DNA from 4 places in the Pseudoalteromonas sp. SG45-1 genome. Region 2 is predicted to be linked to each of the others. Evidence: predicted binding sites of a transcription regulator. Region 2 holds the regulator's gene; each other region holds the start of a gene.
The links. The regulator sigma-54, encoded in region 2, starts transcription at its own class of promoters, with help from an activator protein. The targets are predictions, from matches to a motif close to GTTGGCACGNNNNTNGNNT.

Region 1 (4,393 bases), on a different contig from region 2:
GTAACTACGCAATAAATAGCCCATATAAACGCTGCAGCTAATGCCATTAAATAAGTAGCAGGATTATCAGCAAAGTTAGTAACAAGCGTATCGACCGACATTTTTTGATCGCCCGTAATACACCAAGCAACGCCTAAAAAAGCAATGATCATGCTTGGGTAAACCCAGTAACTTACTTTTTTACGACCAATAATAATAGAGAGCAATATAGTCAGCGTGGGCCATAAATAATTAATAACCGCCATTTCCATTGCCTGATGACGGCTGTTTGCCATACCAATAGAAAGCGCCAAGCAAATTTCGTACGATACAAATAATAAAGTACCTATTCCCAAGTAACGTTTCGAAAAACCACTAAACTTGGGCACTCCCATAACCAAAATTAAAAATATCGCACTGACAGAATACATAGCCGCCGCACCACCAATGGGGCTAAACAACTCAGAAATATCCCGTAGTAATGCAACTAAGCAACTCCACAGTAATATGGCCGCGACTCCATAAAGCGTGTATTTATTTTTGCTTATAAAATCCATTTGCCAATCCAAAAGTACTACTCGTAAATTTGAAACTAAACTAACAGTAATTATTTAATTAAACAATAAGGGTCTGTTGTTCTTTCAAGGTTGAATTTGCAGCAGTCTGTTTAGTATTTAGGCAAGGCAGAGCCTATATAGTGTGGTTATCGCCCATTAATGGGCGATAACGTAGCATTAATGCCAAACAGGCGCTGCCCAAAGGGTTCTTCCTAGGGGCTACTTACTCTTTGTTGCTCGGTTTTTACTTAGCCCACTAGGTTACAAATCTCGCGCCGCGATTAAATAGCCCCTAGTTTGAACAAATTTTAATCCGCAAAGATCAACAGACCCTAAAGTTAATAGCTTAAACCTCTCATTTGTTTTTAGCATTCACCCTTTTTAGTAATTGACCTTTTGGTCAGTAAAGCTACAATCAATCAATACGTTAAACACGCAAACTTTATAATGACCACACAAATAAAGCCAAATAAAAAAGAAGTCACACGCGAGAAAAACCAAAAACTAATTTTAGATGCCGCCGAGCAATTGTTTTCGCAATTAGGTTACGACGGAGCAAGTATGAGCATGGTTGCTAAAGAAGCGCAGGTGCCAAAAGCTAATATTTTGTATTACTTTAAAAGTAAGGATGGTCTGTACGAGTCTGTGATTGACCGCATAATAGCTAATTGGAACTTAGGGCTCGATAACGTCACAATTAACGACGATCCAGCTACCGTGCTTTATAACTATATTAAAAGCAAAGTAATACTGGCCGTAAATCAGCCAATGCAATCTCGCTTATTTGCCAGTGAAATACTGCGCGGCGCCCCTTATTTACAAAACTACTTTAGAACCAATACCCGCCCTTGGGTTAAACAAAAGGTTGATGTACTTCAAGCATGGATGGACGCAGATAAAATGGATAAGGTTGATCCCTACCATTTGCTCTTTACTATTTGGTCTACCACACAATATTACGCCGACTTTCAGGCTGAGGTTTTACTCGTAATGAACAAATTAGAGTACGACGAAACCGATGTGGCACAAATTACGCAATCAATTGCCCACATAATTTTAAAAGGTATTGGTCTTAAAATACCTGAGCAAAGTGAGACTTAACCCATGACACCCTTTACTACACCCGATTTGTTTGACGATCATCGCGATAACGTGCAAGTAGCAGACAGCGGCCTTTACCACTTTGGTAAAAAAACCACGTTTTATGGCAAAGTAGTTACCGTTACCTGCCCAGAAGACAACTCTTTTGCCGCCGATATATTGCATGAAAATGGTGAAGGTAAAGTATTGGTTATAAACGGGTTTGCGAGCAAACGCTTTGCGTTTATAGGCGATATTATGGCTGAGCGTGCCTTAAGTAATGGCTGGGAAGGCGTAATAATAAATGGCTGTTGCCGAGATATAGAAATACTTGCCACGATGAACTTACCTGTAATGGCGCTAGGCTCTACACCGCGTAGTACCTTAAAGCGCGGCTTTGGTGATAAAAACCAAGCTATTACCATGCTTAGCACCACCATAGAACCTAACGATTGGGTTTACGCCGATATTAATGGTTTAATCATCAGTAAAACGCCCCTTATTTAGCACTCAAAACCATATAAATAGAGACCAACTTGGTGCACCTACGCACCAAGTTGGTTTGTTTTAGCTCATTTTAATCTCACTATTTCTACAGCCCACATTTGCAAATCTCATACAATCCAACAAAACCTGACCAGTTGGACAGGATTTTAATTTATGGCATTCCTCTTGCTTAGTCTAAGTACTATAAAATCAAAACTACCGATTAAAAAGCGGAGCTTTAGCAATTGCATTAAATAAGTGATCTATTATAACGCGAAGAAAATGACGCAGTGAGTGCGCTATTTAATCCGATAAAATGATCATGATTTAATAAAATTGGTATTCATAATAATAATAACCAGCCCGCTTTTTAATCACTCTTAACTTAATAAGTAAGTACTTGGTCAGTTTTATAATAATGAGCTGCAAATGAGTGATAAAAAAAACAACAAAGGTATATTTTGCAATCACGGTCCTACCCTGTGGCAAACAAGCCAGTCTGGAGTGCTTGCAAACAATCGCTTAGCTGTAAAAGATGTATTTGCAGTAAAGGGCGAGCGTAACAGCGCAGGCAACCCACACTGGTTTAAAACAGCTAAACCGGCTCAAAATACGGCAAGCTCGGTTAATAAGCTCATGACCGCTGGTTGTAACTTTATAGGCTTTACCCATACTGACGAGCTGGCTTATAGCTTAGAGGGTAATAATATACATTATGGCGCTGCGCAAAATCCTAAATTAAAAGGGCATGCTTGCGGTGGTTCGAGTATGGGGTCTGCTGCTGCAGTTGCTGCTAACTTAGCTGATATTGGCTTAGGCACCGACACCGGCGGCTCAATTAGAATACCCGCCAGCTATTGTGGTTTATATGGCATAAGGCCAAGCCATAACGTGATTGAAAAAGACGGCCTAATACCGTTGGCTCCGCCTTTTGATACCATAGGTTGGCTTACCCAAAGCGCCGAGCTATTAAGCGATGTAGGTAATGTACTGCTACCAAATCAAACTATTAATAACGTTGATACCTTAGTTATTTGCGAGCCGTTATTTGAACTCGTTGACCCTGTTTTACAAGCCCCACTTAAACAATTGCTTGAAAAAACCAAGCCTAATTTTAAGCACCATAAAGAATTTGAACTACCTAACAGCAGCTTATTAAATGAACTTGCTGATAGTTTTAGAGTACTGCAAGGGCGAGCAATCGCAAAAACGCATAAAGACTGGCTTCAATTGCCGGGGCAACTTCCCCAGTTTGCTCCAGCAATTGCGGCACGTTTTAATATGGCGCTTGCCCTAACTGTTCAAGAAGAACAAGAAGCACTAAAAGTACAAACCCAATGGCAAACACTAATAGCTAAAAACCTAAATACAAACAGCTGTTTATTTTTGCCAACCACCCCCACAACCGCACCTAAATTAGGCGCCGACACAAGCGCCTTACGCATGCAAATTATTACGCTTTCGGCAATTGCAGGGCTTAGTGGCTCAGCGCAAGTGCATTTACCGCTGGCTGATTTAGCAAATGATCATCCGTATGGTTTTTCATTAATGATGAGCCACGGTAACGATAAAAGCCTACTTGCTTGCGTTAAGCACCTAGCTGCACACTTTAAACAGGACACACCGGCATGACCACACACAACATTGCATTTACCGCGTCTCATTTTTCGGCAACAGAGGCGGGTATAAATATACTAAAACAAGGCGGTACAGCTACCGAGGCTATGGTAGCGGCTGCCGCTGCTATTAGCGTTGTATATCCACATATGAACTCAATTGGTGGCGACAGCTTTTGGCTTATCGATAACCCAAACCAAAAAACGCCTACCGCTATTGACGCCTGCGGCCGTGCAGCAACTAATACAACGCCCTATAACTCGCTCGCGCAAATACCAGAGCGCGGCGGGTTAAGCGCACTGACTCAAGCGGGTACAATTCGCGGTTGGCAAAAGGCGCTTGAACTAGATGAGCACGCAGCACTACCACTGTCACAAATTTTAGCACCCGCCATTGCACTTGCGCGCGAGGGCTTTACAGTTACAAAAAGCTTGCAAGCAGGCTGCGAAAAACTAGCCACTGCTAACAATACCAATGAGGCGTTTAAAAGCCTCTACATACCCAATGGCAAGCCCTTGCAAGCAGGTCAACATTTTAAAAACCCTAAACTTGCAGCAACGTTTGAATACCTAGCAAAACATGGCTTAAACGCATTTTATGAAGGCGCACTTGCCAACTCATTTGCCGCCGACTTAGCAAAAGCAGGCAGCTCAATTACCGCAGGTGACATTGCA
Region 2 (4,393 bases):
ATTTTTCTTGTTCGCGATGGCGAATTTTTACATTGGGATGTGTCATTGCAAAACTTTCACCGATAGTTTGCGCTAAATACACAGAGCGATGTTGCCCACCTGTACACCCAATAGCAATGGTTAAATAACTGCGGTTATTTCGTTCTAAATGCGGTAACCACGTTTGTACAAATGTTTGAATTTGCCATGTGAATTTTTGCACTATGCTGTGATTAGCTAAATAGTCTTTAACCGGTTGATCTAACCCATTTAAAGGCTTCAACTCTGGTTCCCAGTGTGGATTTGGTAAAAAGCGTGCATCAAATACGTAGTCTGCTTCTTTTGGTATACCGTGTTTAAAACCAAATGATTCAAATGTGACAATCAGTTGCTTATCTTTTTTACCTAAAATCTTTTCACGAATAGATTCAGCGAGTTGATGAACACTTAAATCAGTCGTATCTATCATAAAGTCGGCGCGAGTGGTTAATACATCAAGTAATTCTTTTTCTTTTTTGATGGCTAAATCAAGCGGCAACGAGTCTATTGATAGTGGGTGTAATCTGCGTGTTTCAGAAAAGCGTTTGATCAATGTCTGATCGTCGCTATCTAAATAAAATAACGTAGGGTTTGCAAAGCCTGGTAAGTATTCAAGAATATCGTTAAATTCATCTTGTTCTTTAGGGATGTTGCGCACGTCTATGCTAACAGCAATTTTATCGTAGCTATCAGACACACTGCGAACTAATGAAGGTAGTAGGTTTACTGGAATATTATCTACGCAATAATAACCTAAATCTTCTACAACGCGCAAAGCAACCGACTTTCCAGAACCAGAACGGCCGCTTATGATAATTAACTCCATTTAACACCCTTTATAAAACTATGATTGATCAACAATAACTTGGTAAAGCTCAGTATCAGATTTTGCACTGCGTAACTGTTTACAAAAATCTTTGTTGTTTAGTTTATCAGCAATGGTTGCTAGAGTCTTTAAGTGCTGCTGGTTATCGCCATCTGGTATGATGAGTGCGACAAAAATATCAACAGGGCGATTATCGATTGCATCAAAGTTTATTGGAGTTTCGCTAACGAGCACTAAAGCCAAAGGCTCTTCTGCACCGCTCATTCTTCCATGAGGAATAGCAATGCCACGTCCTATACCTGTACTACCTAATTTCTCTCTGCTCATTAAAGCATTAAGAATATCTTGTTGCGGTAAATACGGAAGTTTGTCGTGAGCAAGTTCGCTAATGAACTCTAAAATTCTTTTTTTGCTATTAAAAAGGACCGCAGCTTTGCTGCAGTCCTGGCATATAAGTGAACTTAATTTCATCATATTAGTGTCGAGCAAGCTTCTCTTTGTGTTTGATTACTTGGCGATCGAGCTTGTCGATCAACGAGTCAATAGCGGCATACATATCTTGATGTTCTGTAGAGGCAAATAGCTCAGCACCGCTTACGTGTATTGTGGCTTCTGCTTTTTGATTTAATTTTTCTACATCGAGAATGACATGAACATTATTAATATGATCAGAGTGTCTTTCAAGCTTCGCAAATTTAGTATTAATATAGTCTCTTAGTGAATCGGTTAATTCTACGTGACGACCAGTTAAGTTTAGTTGCATAAGCATTACCCTCTTAGTTTAGCGTCTTAAATCAGACTTTTACGCTGATTTGACGGTGGAATAGCAAGAGATTCGCGGTATTTTGCGATTGTACGTCTCGCTACTTTAATTCCTTGCTCAGCCAATATATCCGCTATTTTGCTATCACTCAATGGTTTTGCTGAGTTTTCTGCTGCGATTAATTTTCGGATAAGCGCACGTATTGCTGTAGATGAACATTCACCACCGTTTTCAGTACTTACATGGCTTGAGAAAAAATATTTAAGCTCAAATATACCACGGGGTGTATGCATGTACTTTTGAGTAGTTACGCGAGAAATTGTCGATTCGTGCATTTCTACCATTTCAGCAACATCATTTAAAACCATTGGTTTCATGGCTTCAGGGCCATGTTCAAAAAAGCCTTGTTGTTGCTTAACAATACAATTAGTAACTTTTAATAGCGTGTCGTTTCTACTTTCTAAGCTTTTAATAAACCATTTAGCTTCTTGTAAATGTGAGCGAATAAACTGGCTGTCGCCACTTGATTTTACAGTGCGAGACATTGCTGCGTATTGGCTATTAACACGAATTTTAGGCATGCTATCTGGGTTTAATTCGACAACCCAGCGGCCTTTAATTTTTTTAACTGACACATCAGGAATAACATACTCAGATTCTTCCCTTACAATAGTATCTGCAGGTTTTGGGTTGAGAGTATGTATTAGTGTCATTACTTCTTTAAGCTCTTCTTCTTTGAGCTTAGTTTTTTTCATTAATGTACGATAGTCGCGAGCTGCTAATAGATCAATATGCTCGGTTAAAATCATTTTCGTTTCATTAATATAAGGTGTTTCTTTATCAAATTGATTAAGCTGAATACACAAACACTCTTGTAAACTACGTGCAGCAATACCAACAGGATCAAACAGTTGGATGCGTTTTAATACCGCTTCAATTTCATCAAGTTCGACTTCGTTATCATCTTCGTTTTCTTGATTAAAGCTTTCTAAAATCTCTTCGCAGCTTAGTGTTAAAATACCTGAATCATCGACAGCTTCTACAATAGCAATAGCAATAGCTTCGTCTGTAGGGCTAAATGGCGTTAGTTGTAATTGCCACATTAAATACTCATGGAGCGTTTCAGTAGAGGCGCCTTGGTATATTGATTCGTCTTCAGGCATTGGACCTGATGAGGCTGCAGGAGCGGCACTCATGTACTCATCCCAACTGACATCCATAGCCATGTCGTCACTTAGCGTGTCTTTTGCAAGTGCTTCACCAGTATCTTGTTCGTATTCGCTCGGAGCATCATCAGCAGATGCGCTAACAGTTATGTCATCGGTATCAGCTTTTTGCTCGTTTTTACCAGCAGCGTCTTCGGAATAGTCTGCCTCTTCAACCTCTAATAGTGGATTACTGTCGAGAGCTTCTTGTATTTCTTGCTGGAGATCCAATGTACTGAGTTGCAACAAACGAATAGCTTGTTGCAACTGTGGAGTCATTGTAAGTTGCTGGCCCATGCGCAGCTGTAGTGATTGCCTCATGTATCTCTAACAATCCTTTTATGTTGTTATAATTAATACTAGCAGATGCTTAAAGACATGGCGTAAATGTTACAGCCTAAATTGCTCGCCTAAGTAAACATCGCGTACTGTTTTATCATTTAATACGTGTTCTGGAGTACCTGATGCAATCAGCTCCCCATGAGAAACAATGTAGGCTTTTTCACAAACATCAAGGGTCTCTCTTACGTTATGGTCGGTAATTAATACACCAATCCCACGATTTTTAAGATGTTCTATTATTTTCTTTATATCTAATACCGAAATAGGGTCAACACCGGCAAACGGTTCATCCAGTAATATAAATTTAGGATCTGCTGCCAGCGCTCGTGCTATTTCTACACGACGACGTTCTCCCCCCGATAATGCCATACCTTGGCTATCACGAATGTGTTGTATGCTAAATTCATCTAATAAGTTATTGAGCGTGTCTTCTCTGGCTTGTTTATTTAGTTCTTTGCGCGTTTCTAAAATGGCCATTAAGTTTTGATAAACAGTCAGCTTTCTAAAAATCGATGACTCTTGTGGTAAGTAGCCTATGCCTAATCTAGCACGACTATGCATAGGTAAAAGAGTAATATCGTTATCATCAATAGATATTTTACCTTTGTCGCTAGGAACAAGCCCTACAATCATATAAAAAGTCGTTGTTTTACCAGCACCGTTAGGGCCAAGTAAGCCAACTATACTGCCAGCTTGTACTTCAAGGCCGACGTTTTTTACAACTTCACGACCTTTATAGCTTTTTGCCAATAGTTCTGCTTTTAATGTGCTCATGGTTGACCTTTATCGCCTTTTTTACTTTTTTTAGTTTCGATCGGTACTAAAATTGTGTGAACGCGGTCAGTTGAGTTTTCATCTTTTTCGGCACTGATGAGCTGCTGCTCTATGTCGTAGGTAATGCTTTTAGCATTTATTTTTTGTCCGGCTTGCGATACTTGTGCATTACCAACAAGCGTTAAAAAACGCTTAGATACATCATAACGTACTTCGTCAGCACTGGCGCTCATAGTCGTGCCGTCTGGTTGCTTTTCTTCAAAGTGCGCAGGGCTACCTGTGGCAATTAATAATTGTTTATTATCACCAAGTTCATCACGTTTGTGTACTTCGAGGCGATCGGCTGTAATGCGGCGATTACCGTGAATAATCTCAACGTTTTTCTCAAAAATACCCACATTAGCTTTCAATTGACCTTCTTGCTTGTCGGCACTTATTGAAATTTGATTGGCAGCAGGTTGCGTG
Region 3 (4,393 bases), on a different contig from region 2:
TCTGTATTTTGCCGGCTGTACCATAGGCGCTATTTTCATAATGACTTTATATTTGTAGAAGCAACCTTAAAAGATGCTCCTTCAGTGCCTGTAGAGGCAGAATATAGAACATACTTTCCTGTAGTTGATGGCCTCAAACCAACAATAAAACGCATTATTAATCATTTTGATTTTAAAGCCCCATTTGTAAATTTAGAGCGTGATATCCGCCTCCTTGTTAAAGCTTTTTATAAACAAGCACCCGATACACATCACCAACCTTGGCAAATGCGCTTTGATATTTTACACACACCTTTTTATCGTAATAAAGCAGCCTATATTGTTGGTCGTGTTGTTTCAAAAAGTGGGGTTCAGCCCTTTATAATCGCTGTATTACACGATGAAGATAACGGATTATATTTAGATGCACTTTTAACTAAGTCATCTCAAATGCGTGTTATTTTTGGCTTTGCCCGCGCCTACTTTATGGTAGAGACTCACGCACCTTCAGCACTTGTCCGGTTTTTAAATCAACTTATGCCAAACAAAACACTTGCTGAGCTCTATAATGCAGTGGGTTTTCATAAACAGGGGAAAACTGAGTTTTACCGAGAGTTTTTAAATCACTTATCTCACTCTAGTGATGAGTTTACAATTGCACCGGGGACTCCCGGTATGGTGATGATGGTATTTACCCTTCCCTCATTTGGTTATGTTTTTAAAGTAATAAAAGACAAATTTGGTGAGAGTAAACCCTTTGGCCGTGATACCGTATTAAAGCGTTATCAACTCGTAAAAAACCATGATCGCGTTGGCAGAATGGCCGATACCATAGAGTATTCTAACGTCGTATTTCCTTTAGCGCGTTTTGATAGTAATTTACTTGCGCAATTACATAAAACAATTGGCTCATCAATGGTAATTGAGGGCGATTGGTTGATCATCAAGCACTTGTATATTGAACGGCGAATGACACCTCTTAACTTGTTTTTAGAAAATGCTGATGAAGAAAGTGCTGCCGACGCGATTGAAGAATATGGGCAAGCCCTAAAAGAAATGATTGCTGTTAATATATTCCCTGGTGATATGCTCTTAAAAAACTTTGGTGTAAGTAAGCACAAACGTATTATTTTTTACGATTACGATGAAGTCCAATATCTAACCGATATGAACTTTAGAGCATTACCAAAAGCAAAGAGCTATGACGACTATTTAATGGATGAACAAAGTTACTCTGTTGCACCACAGGACGTATTTCCTGAGCAACTTTGTACATTTGTAATGCCAAACCCTATGTATAAAAAGTTTTTACTCAGCACTCACCCAGAGCTTATAGATGTTAGCTTTTGGAAGCAGGCACAACAAAATATAAAAAATGGTCAGGTAAGTCATATTTACCCATACCCGACAGCACAGCGCTTTATTCACCACTGGTAAGCGCTAAAGGACACACACAATGAATATAAGCAAAATAGATTTAAATTTACTCGTTTACCTCGATACATTGCTGCGAGAATGCAACGTAACACGCGCTGCTAATCAATTGAGTATAACGCAACCTGCAATGAGTAATGGCCTTAAACGTCTTCGTAACTTATTTAACGACCCTATTTTAGTTCGTACCAGCGATGGTATGGTACCTACCGAGCGTGCTTTGGAGTTACAACCCGTTATTCGTGGCATTTTAATGACCCTTGAAGAAACTCTAGCACCTAATCGAGAATTTGAGGCAAGCCAAAGTAAGCGTGTGTTTAGAATAATGGCCAGTGATTACGCTGCAAGTACATTAGCACCAAAGCTTTTAAGTAAATTGCACGAAGAAGCCCCCGATACTACTTTAGATATACTCACACCAAGTGATGTCACCTTTCATGATGTAGAAAACGGTAAAGTAGATATGGCAATCAACCGTTTTGAAAACTTACCGCAGTCTTTTCATCATAAACGTATTTGGAAAGATAGTTTTTGCTGCTTAGTAAAAGCCGATAACCCTATAATTGAAAACTTTAGCCTCGACAGCTATTTAAAAGCACGCCATATATGGGTGAGTAAAACAGGTTTTGGTGTAGGTGTGGGCATGGACCCTAAAGATGTGCAAAAACTTGGCTGGGTTGACGAAGCACTTGCTCACTTTGGTAAGCATCGTAATATTGCCACTTTTACGCGTAACTACCATGTAGCAATTCATTTAGCTAAAGAGAAAAATTTGATTGCGACCCTTCCTTCAAAAGCCGCAAATATATATTTAGATGATCCGGGGCTTAAAATTTTAGAGCCACCATTTCCAATTCCTCCTTTTGAGCTTGATATGATTTGGAGCCCACTGTTACATCGCGATGCGAGTCACATTTGGTTACGTCAAAAAGTAGCTGAAGTAGCTGAAGAGCTAAAATAACTTTATTACACAATATAATGTAAAAATTGCTAGGTTAATTTTTTGCCTGTTAACTTAGCACCCTACTGAGATGAAATTAAACCAATAAAATCAAATGACTACATAACCATTGAAACGTGGAACATACATTGCTTTTATTAAATTGAACTATACATTCATTTAATTAAAGAGGTCATTATGAACACCCATCAAGGATCAGAAGTAAATCATATTACTGACATCATTCAAGTTATGAACAGCGGCATCGATTTTTATCAAAAAGCACAGGAAAAAGTTGAAGACCCTGCTATTGGTGCACTTTTTCAGCGTATGATAGATGCCCGAAAAGTGAGTGTTGAGCGCTTGCAGCCATATGCAATTAATGAAAAAGGCGAACGCGAAGATGGCTCATCTTTCGCAGTTGAAGCACGACGTGCGTACACAGCCCTATTGACTACTTTCACCTCACACAACGACAGCACGTATGTAAAAGAGCTTGAAGAGGTAGAAGATAAAACCCTTGAAGAAATTAAAGCAGCAATGGATAAACCGCAACCAGCTGACTGCGAAGCTGCACTGGCTAAAACATTATTAACAATGCAAAGCTGCCATGCAGAAATGAGCCGTATGCAAAAGCATTAAGCTTACATAGCGCATAACTAGAACCCAGCCTCGAGCTGGGTTTTTTATTACCTCTAATACCAACCTACATAGTTTTTTAAGCAATTTAACAAATTGAATTACATTATAACGATGCTAAATAGACCCATTTTTAAGCAGATCGGTATAAACACCACCTTATTTCGCCACATTTTAAATACATAATTAGTACAAATATTTAATGTTATTAGAATATTTATTTAACCACGCTTTATTTTTGCTGTGCTAATTTTGTTAATAGGTACCTAAAACCTTGCTGTGGCGCCGCAGCATTTAATTAAAAATAAGGTCCAATATGAAAAAACTAACCAAACTACAAAATAATGCTGATGTAGATATGACCCCGATGTTAGACATAGTGTTCATATTACTAATTTTCTTTATTGTAACTACATCTTTTGTAAAACCTGTGGCTATTGAATTAAACCGACCACTCGACAGCCCTCAAATAGATAAGCCTGTTAAAAATGCTTTATTTAGAATTGATGAAAGTAACGGAGTATATTTTTCTGGGAGGTTAATTGATTTAGAGCAAGTTGCGACTAACTTAGCTATGTTCGCGGCTAAATATGAAATAAGTTCGGTACTTATAACCGCAGACGAAAACAGTACACATAATACTTTAATGAATGTAATGAATAATATTAAGCAATACGATGATTATCCAATAAGTTTGATTTCTAAATAAAATCAGCCCAAGCTAAAACCAAAAAAAGGGCCTTACGGCCCTTTGAGTTAAATAACAAAAGGGAGGTTATTAATTAAAAACGGTATTCTGCACCTACGTAGTAGTAAGCACCGTTAAATCCAAACGGAGCCGAACGACGTGAGTAGTCAAACACACCTGAGCTACTTATTACTGTGTTGCCACTAGCATCCACAATAGTACCTGAGCGAGAGTTACCTATTTCATTTTTATCTGGGTAAACATCGAACAAGTTATTTGCACCAATATTTACTGATAAATCTTCAGTAACGAAGTAGTTAACTTTAACGTCAGTTAAAATTTCTGCGCCATACGTTTGACGACCGCCATCTTCTACTGTGTATTCACCAAAACGATTAAGTGACAGGTTAACAGTCCAATCATCACGTTGATAAAGCGCACTTAAGTTAATACGGTCCTCTGGTTGCCACTCTTCTATAATAGAGATGTCTTCAGCTGAGAATATATCTTCTACTTTTACTGTCTCAAGGCTTGAGCCAGCAGGAGAGAACAACGATACAACATCTGTTTTGGTAAAGTTAGCTGCAAGTGTAAAATCAAGCGTGCCGCCTAAACCTTCAGTGTTCCACGTTGCTACAAAATCAACACCACGAGTTTCTGTATCAGCACCATTTAAGAAAAACTGCCCTACGCCAGCACCTGCACTATTTAGT
Region 4 (4,393 bases), on a different contig from region 2:
AACAGTTACTGTTCTAGGTGTTAAAGGAAATCAAGTTCGAATCGGTGTTAATGCACCAAAAGACGTATCAGTGCATCGTGAAGAGATTTACATGCGCATACAAGCTGAAAAGTCGAACCCTAATCCGGGCAATGCTTAATCAACACGTATACGTAGTTGAGTAATTAACTCAACTAGACTAAAAGCCACTCACTGAGTGGCTTTTTTGTTTATAAAAGCGAGTGTTTCAGGACTAAGTATTTGTTTTGATATGTACTGCATGCCGCTTTTGTTTTTAATAATAATACCTTGTTGGGTGTCTATTACTTCGCTTATATTTTGCCATTCTAATTGATAGCTTTTGTAATGATTAGCAGATTTAATACCTTCTTCATCAAAGGTAAGTGTTACCTCAGAGCCTGATGCTCTGCTGAGCATTTGTCTGGTTACCCACCATGGTCTGCGATAGTAATAAGCGACGCACTCGAGTACCGCTAACATGATCATAAACGTTCCTAAGTAATGATCGTCTAAAACATAAATGCCAAATAAACCAAGCGCAACTAACAACACAAGTAAAAAGTATTTAGGTTTTGCACGCTTACTATAAGGGAGTGACTCATCAAAACACTCGTAAAAGTAGGGTTTATCTAATGTGTAGGTGGTTGTGAATGCCATTTTGCCTTGCTTTAAATATCGTTTTTTTTATTTTAACAAGCTAACTGCTAAATGAGCAGCTTTATAGTCAGTGATTTTATTACTGGCACAAAAAAACGGCTCGAAAGCCGTTTTTTTAGCGGTACAAGAAGAATTAACAGTTAGTTTCTTCAGCGTTCACGCCTTCTTTAACATTTTCACATGCATCTTCAACAGAGTTTTGCACATCAGTTACTGCTTCGTCGATACGTTCGCCAGCATCTTCTGCATGGTTGTCTTCACAACCCATCATGAAAAAACCTGCAAATACTGCGATTAGTGCTGCTTTTAAAGTTGTAGAGTTCATAGTGTAATTCCTTGTAAGTATTAATTAAATTTTAGTGTTTGTTAGTTGAATGCTTTATCTACCTGGGTGATTTACCACGTAGTGCACCTGAAACTAATGAAATCACTAAAAGTACTAAAAAGATAAAAAATATAATTTTTGCTATACCAGCTGCGGCACCTGCGATGCCACCAAAACCTAACACTGCAGCGATTAAAGCAATAACTAAAAATGTAATTGTCCAGCGTAACATTGTTTTCTCCTTGGTTATCAAATTTGCTCATAATAACTAATGCCAGTTATATGCCAAAGTTTATTTGGTATAAATATCAATTGGTTATGGTTTTTCGCTGTTGTTCTAGTTATTAGTTGGTTAGTAACTTTTACGCTTTGTTATGTAAGTTATTCACACTGTTGCAAATAACTGCTAAATGTTCACTAAATAAACTTATTTTGGTAAGACCAATTAACAATTGGTGTGTGGCTTTGCATTTAATATTAAGAATTAGTGTTTATTTTTACTTAGCTTGATAGTTAATTAACAACTTCCATATAACTATTAGCTATAGTCGTTATTTCTTGTATGTATTGTAGAGCGCGTGATTGCTGAGTTATAGCATGTAAATTAATTGAGTGTTATGTTGTTTATTGTTTAATTGGTTTTACCAATTTACAAGATGTAGACAAAGCGATTAGTTTTGTTATTATCCAGTGAATAAATATTTAATTAAATCGATTTTTTATTTTCGATATGGGTTTCAAGGGGAGAAAAATGGATATAGGTGCTCTACTCACAACGGCTGGTAACTTAATGCTTACTGGCATGGTTGGGGTGTTTGTATTTCTGTCGATATTAATTGGTGCAGTAACGCTTATGTCTAATTTGGTGACGCGCTTTAGCGAACCTGACGTGGCGACACCAGTTAAATCACCATCTTTTAAATCTCAAGGTGTGCCTAATGAGCACATCGCTGCTATTAGTGCTGCCATTGCTCAGTACAAATCAAATAATAAATAAGGGGCAAACACATGGCTAAATTAAAATTAACAGAATTGGTATTACGCGATGCTCACCAATCATTATTAGCAACGCGTATGCGCCTAGACGATATGCTACCGATTGCTAGCAAATTAGACGATGCGGGTTATTGGTCTATTGAATCGTGGGGCGGTGCTACATTTGACTCGTGTATTCGTTATTTAGGCGAAGATCCTTGGGAGCGTATTCGTGCACTTAAAAAAGCGATGCCTAATACTAAACAGCAAATGCTATTACGCGGTCAAAACTTATTAGGTTACCGCCATTACGCTGATGACGTAGTTGAAAAGTTTGTAGAACGTGCACATAAAAATGGCGTTGATGTATTTCGTATATTTGATGCAATGAACGATGTACGTAACCTAGAAACAGCTATTAAAGCGGCTGTAAAAGTAGGCGCTCACGCTCAAGGTACTATTTCGTACACAGTTAGCCCAGTTCATACACTTGATATGTGGCTAACTCTTGCAAAGCAGCTTGAAGATATGGGTTGTCACTCAATTTGTATTAAAGATATGGCGGGTTTATTAAAGCCGTACGATGCTGAAAAACTAATTAAAGCACTTAAAGAAACTGTATCTATTCCAATTGCTATGCAGTGCCACGCTACAACAGGTTTAAGTACTGCTACTTACCAAAAAGCAATTGATGCTGGTATTGATATGCTCGATACCGCTATTTCATCAATGAGTATGACTTATGGACATTCCGCAACTGAAACTATTGTATCGATAGTTGAAGGGACTGAGCGTGATACTGAGCTTGATTTAAACCACCTAGAAGAAATTGCTGCTTACTTTAGAGATGTACGTAAAAAATATGCGGCATTTGAAGGTAGCTTAAAAGGGGTTGATGGGCGCATTTTATTAGCTCAAGTACCTGGTGGCATGCTTACAAACATGGAAAACCAACTTAAAGAGCAAGGCGCAGCCGATAAGCTTAATGAGGTTTTACTTGAGATCCCACGTGTACGTGAAGATCTTGGCTTTTTACCTTTAGTAACACCAACTTCGCAAATTGTTGGCACTCAAGCGGTACTTAATGTGCTAACGGGTGAGCGTTATAAAACCATTACTAAAGAAACTGCTGGCGTATTAAAAGGTGAATATGGCTTAACACCAGCACCAATGAATAAAGAGCTACAAGAGCGCGTGCTTGATGGAGCGGAAGTTATTACTTGTCGCCCTGCTGATAACATTGCACCTGAGCTTGCAACGCTTGAAGCTGAGTTATTAAAAGAAGCACAAGAGCAAGGTTTAACACTTGCTGATGATCAAATTGATGACGTATTAACTTATGCATTATTCCCACAAGTTGGTTTGAAGTTTATTAAAAACCGCAACAACCCAGATGCATTTGAGCCAGTACCTTCTGTTGAAGATAAAAGCAGTAAAGCACCTTCTAAATCAGTTTCAAATAGTAACAAAGTGAAGGCTGAGCAGTACAGTGTAAAAGTAGATGGTAAAGTTTATGACGTAGTCGTAGCGCAAGGTGGTGAACTTAAAGAAGTAACATTAAAAGACTCTGAGCACATTCCTCAATCTGCTTCTGTTGCATCAGGTGAAACACTTAACGCGCCTCTAGCCGGTAATATTTTTAAGATTAAAGTAAAAGCTGGGCAAGTTGTTAACGAAGGCGATGTAGTGATTATTATGGAAGCCATGAAAATGGAAACTGAAATACGCGCTACGCATACCGGAACAATTGCTGAAGTGTTAGTTAGTGAAGGCGATGCTGTAACTACCGGCGACGCTATGATTGCATTAGCTTAGGAGTAAATAGAGGATGGAAGGTATTTTAAACCTCTGGAATGCGACAGGCATTGCTAACTTTACAATCCCATCGTTAATAATGATTGCGGTAGGGTGTTTATTACTGTTTTTAGCGATAGCTAAAGGCTTTGAACCACTATTATTACTACCTATTGGTTTTGGTGCAATTTTAACAAATGTACCAGTGGCAGGTTTGTCAGACCCAGGTGGGCTTTTGTACTACGTTTATTATGTGGGTATTGATACGGGGATTTTTCCGCTGTTGATATTTATGGGAGTAGGGGCGCTGACCGACTTTAGCGCACTTATTGCAAACCCACGTATGTTGTTATTAGGTGCGGCTGCACAGTTTGGTATTTTTGCTACATTGTTTGGCGCTATATTACTTAACTATGTGCCAGGTTTTGAATTTACTTTACAGGACGCATCGGCTATAGCCATTATAGGTGGTGCCGATGGGCCAACAGCAATATTTTTAGCATCAAAACTGGCACCTGATTTACTAGGCGCAATAGCAGTAGCTGCGTATTCATATATGGCACTTGTGCCAATTATTCAGCCGCCAATTATGCGTGCACTAACAACCCCAGAAGAGCGTAAAATAAAAATGCCAGAGCTTCG

Region 1: a site for sigma-54 is predicted at 2,276-2,294, ahead of H5117_RS06360 (amidase family protein). Genes of this name have one in related genera too.
Region 3: a site for sigma-54 is predicted at 2,490-2,508, ahead of H5117_RS10715 (PA2169 family four-helix-bundle protein). Genes of this name have one in related genera too.
Region 4: a site for sigma-54 is predicted at 1,254-1,272, ahead of H5117_RS16180 (DUF1328 domain-containing protein). Genes of this name have one in related genera too.

Annotation. Positions count from the first base shown of each region.
Region 1 is NZ_JACJEP010000005.1:55,769-60,161, reverse strand. It holds gene yddG (aromatic amino acid DMT transporter YddG) at 1-536, opposite strand, end outside; gene H5117_RS06370 (TetR/AcrR family transcriptional regulator) at 984-1,637, shown strand; gene H5117_RS06365 (putative 4-hydroxy-4-methyl-2-oxoglutarate aldolase) at 1,641-2,123, shown strand; gene H5117_RS06360 (amidase family protein) at 2,532-3,734, shown strand; gene H5117_RS06355 (gamma-glutamyltransferase family protein) at 3,731-4,393, shown strand, end outside.
Region 2 is NZ_JACJEP010000003.1:89,283-93,675, reverse strand. It holds gene rapZ (RNase adapter RapZ) at 1-844, opposite strand, end outside; gene ptsN (PTS IIA-like nitrogen regulatory protein PtsN) at 863-1,315, opposite strand; gene hpf (ribosome hibernation promoting factor) at 1,320-1,607, opposite strand; gene H5117_RS04150 (RNA polymerase factor sigma-54) at 1,634-3,133, opposite strand; gene lptB (LPS export ABC transporter ATP-binding protein) at 3,203-3,928, opposite strand; gene lptA (lipopolysaccharide transport periplasmic protein LptA) at 3,925-4,393, opposite strand, start outside.
Region 3 is NZ_JACJEP010000010.1:97,557-101,949, forward strand. It holds gene aceK (bifunctional isocitrate dehydrogenase kinase/phosphatase) at 1-1,416, shown strand, start outside; gene H5117_RS10710 (LysR family transcriptional regulator) at 1,436-2,374, shown strand; gene H5117_RS10715 (PA2169 family four-helix-bundle protein) at 2,552-2,995, shown strand; gene H5117_RS10720 (biopolymer transporter ExbD) at 3,309-3,701, shown strand; gene H5117_RS10725 (TonB-dependent siderophore receptor) at 3,775-4,393, opposite strand, start outside.
Region 4 is NZ_JACJEP010000022.1:47,554-51,946, reverse strand. It holds gene csrA (carbon storage regulator CsrA) at 1-139, shown strand, start outside; gene H5117_RS16190 (YcxB family protein) at 190-657, opposite strand; gene H5117_RS16185 (hypothetical protein) at 791-982, opposite strand; gene H5117_RS16180 (DUF1328 domain-containing protein) at 1,041-1,214, opposite strand; gene H5117_RS16175 (OadG family protein) at 1,734-1,979, shown strand; gene oadA (sodium-extruding oxaloacetate decarboxylase subunit alpha) at 1,991-3,772, shown strand; gene H5117_RS16165 (sodium ion-translocating decarboxylase subunit beta) at 3,786-4,393, shown strand, end outside.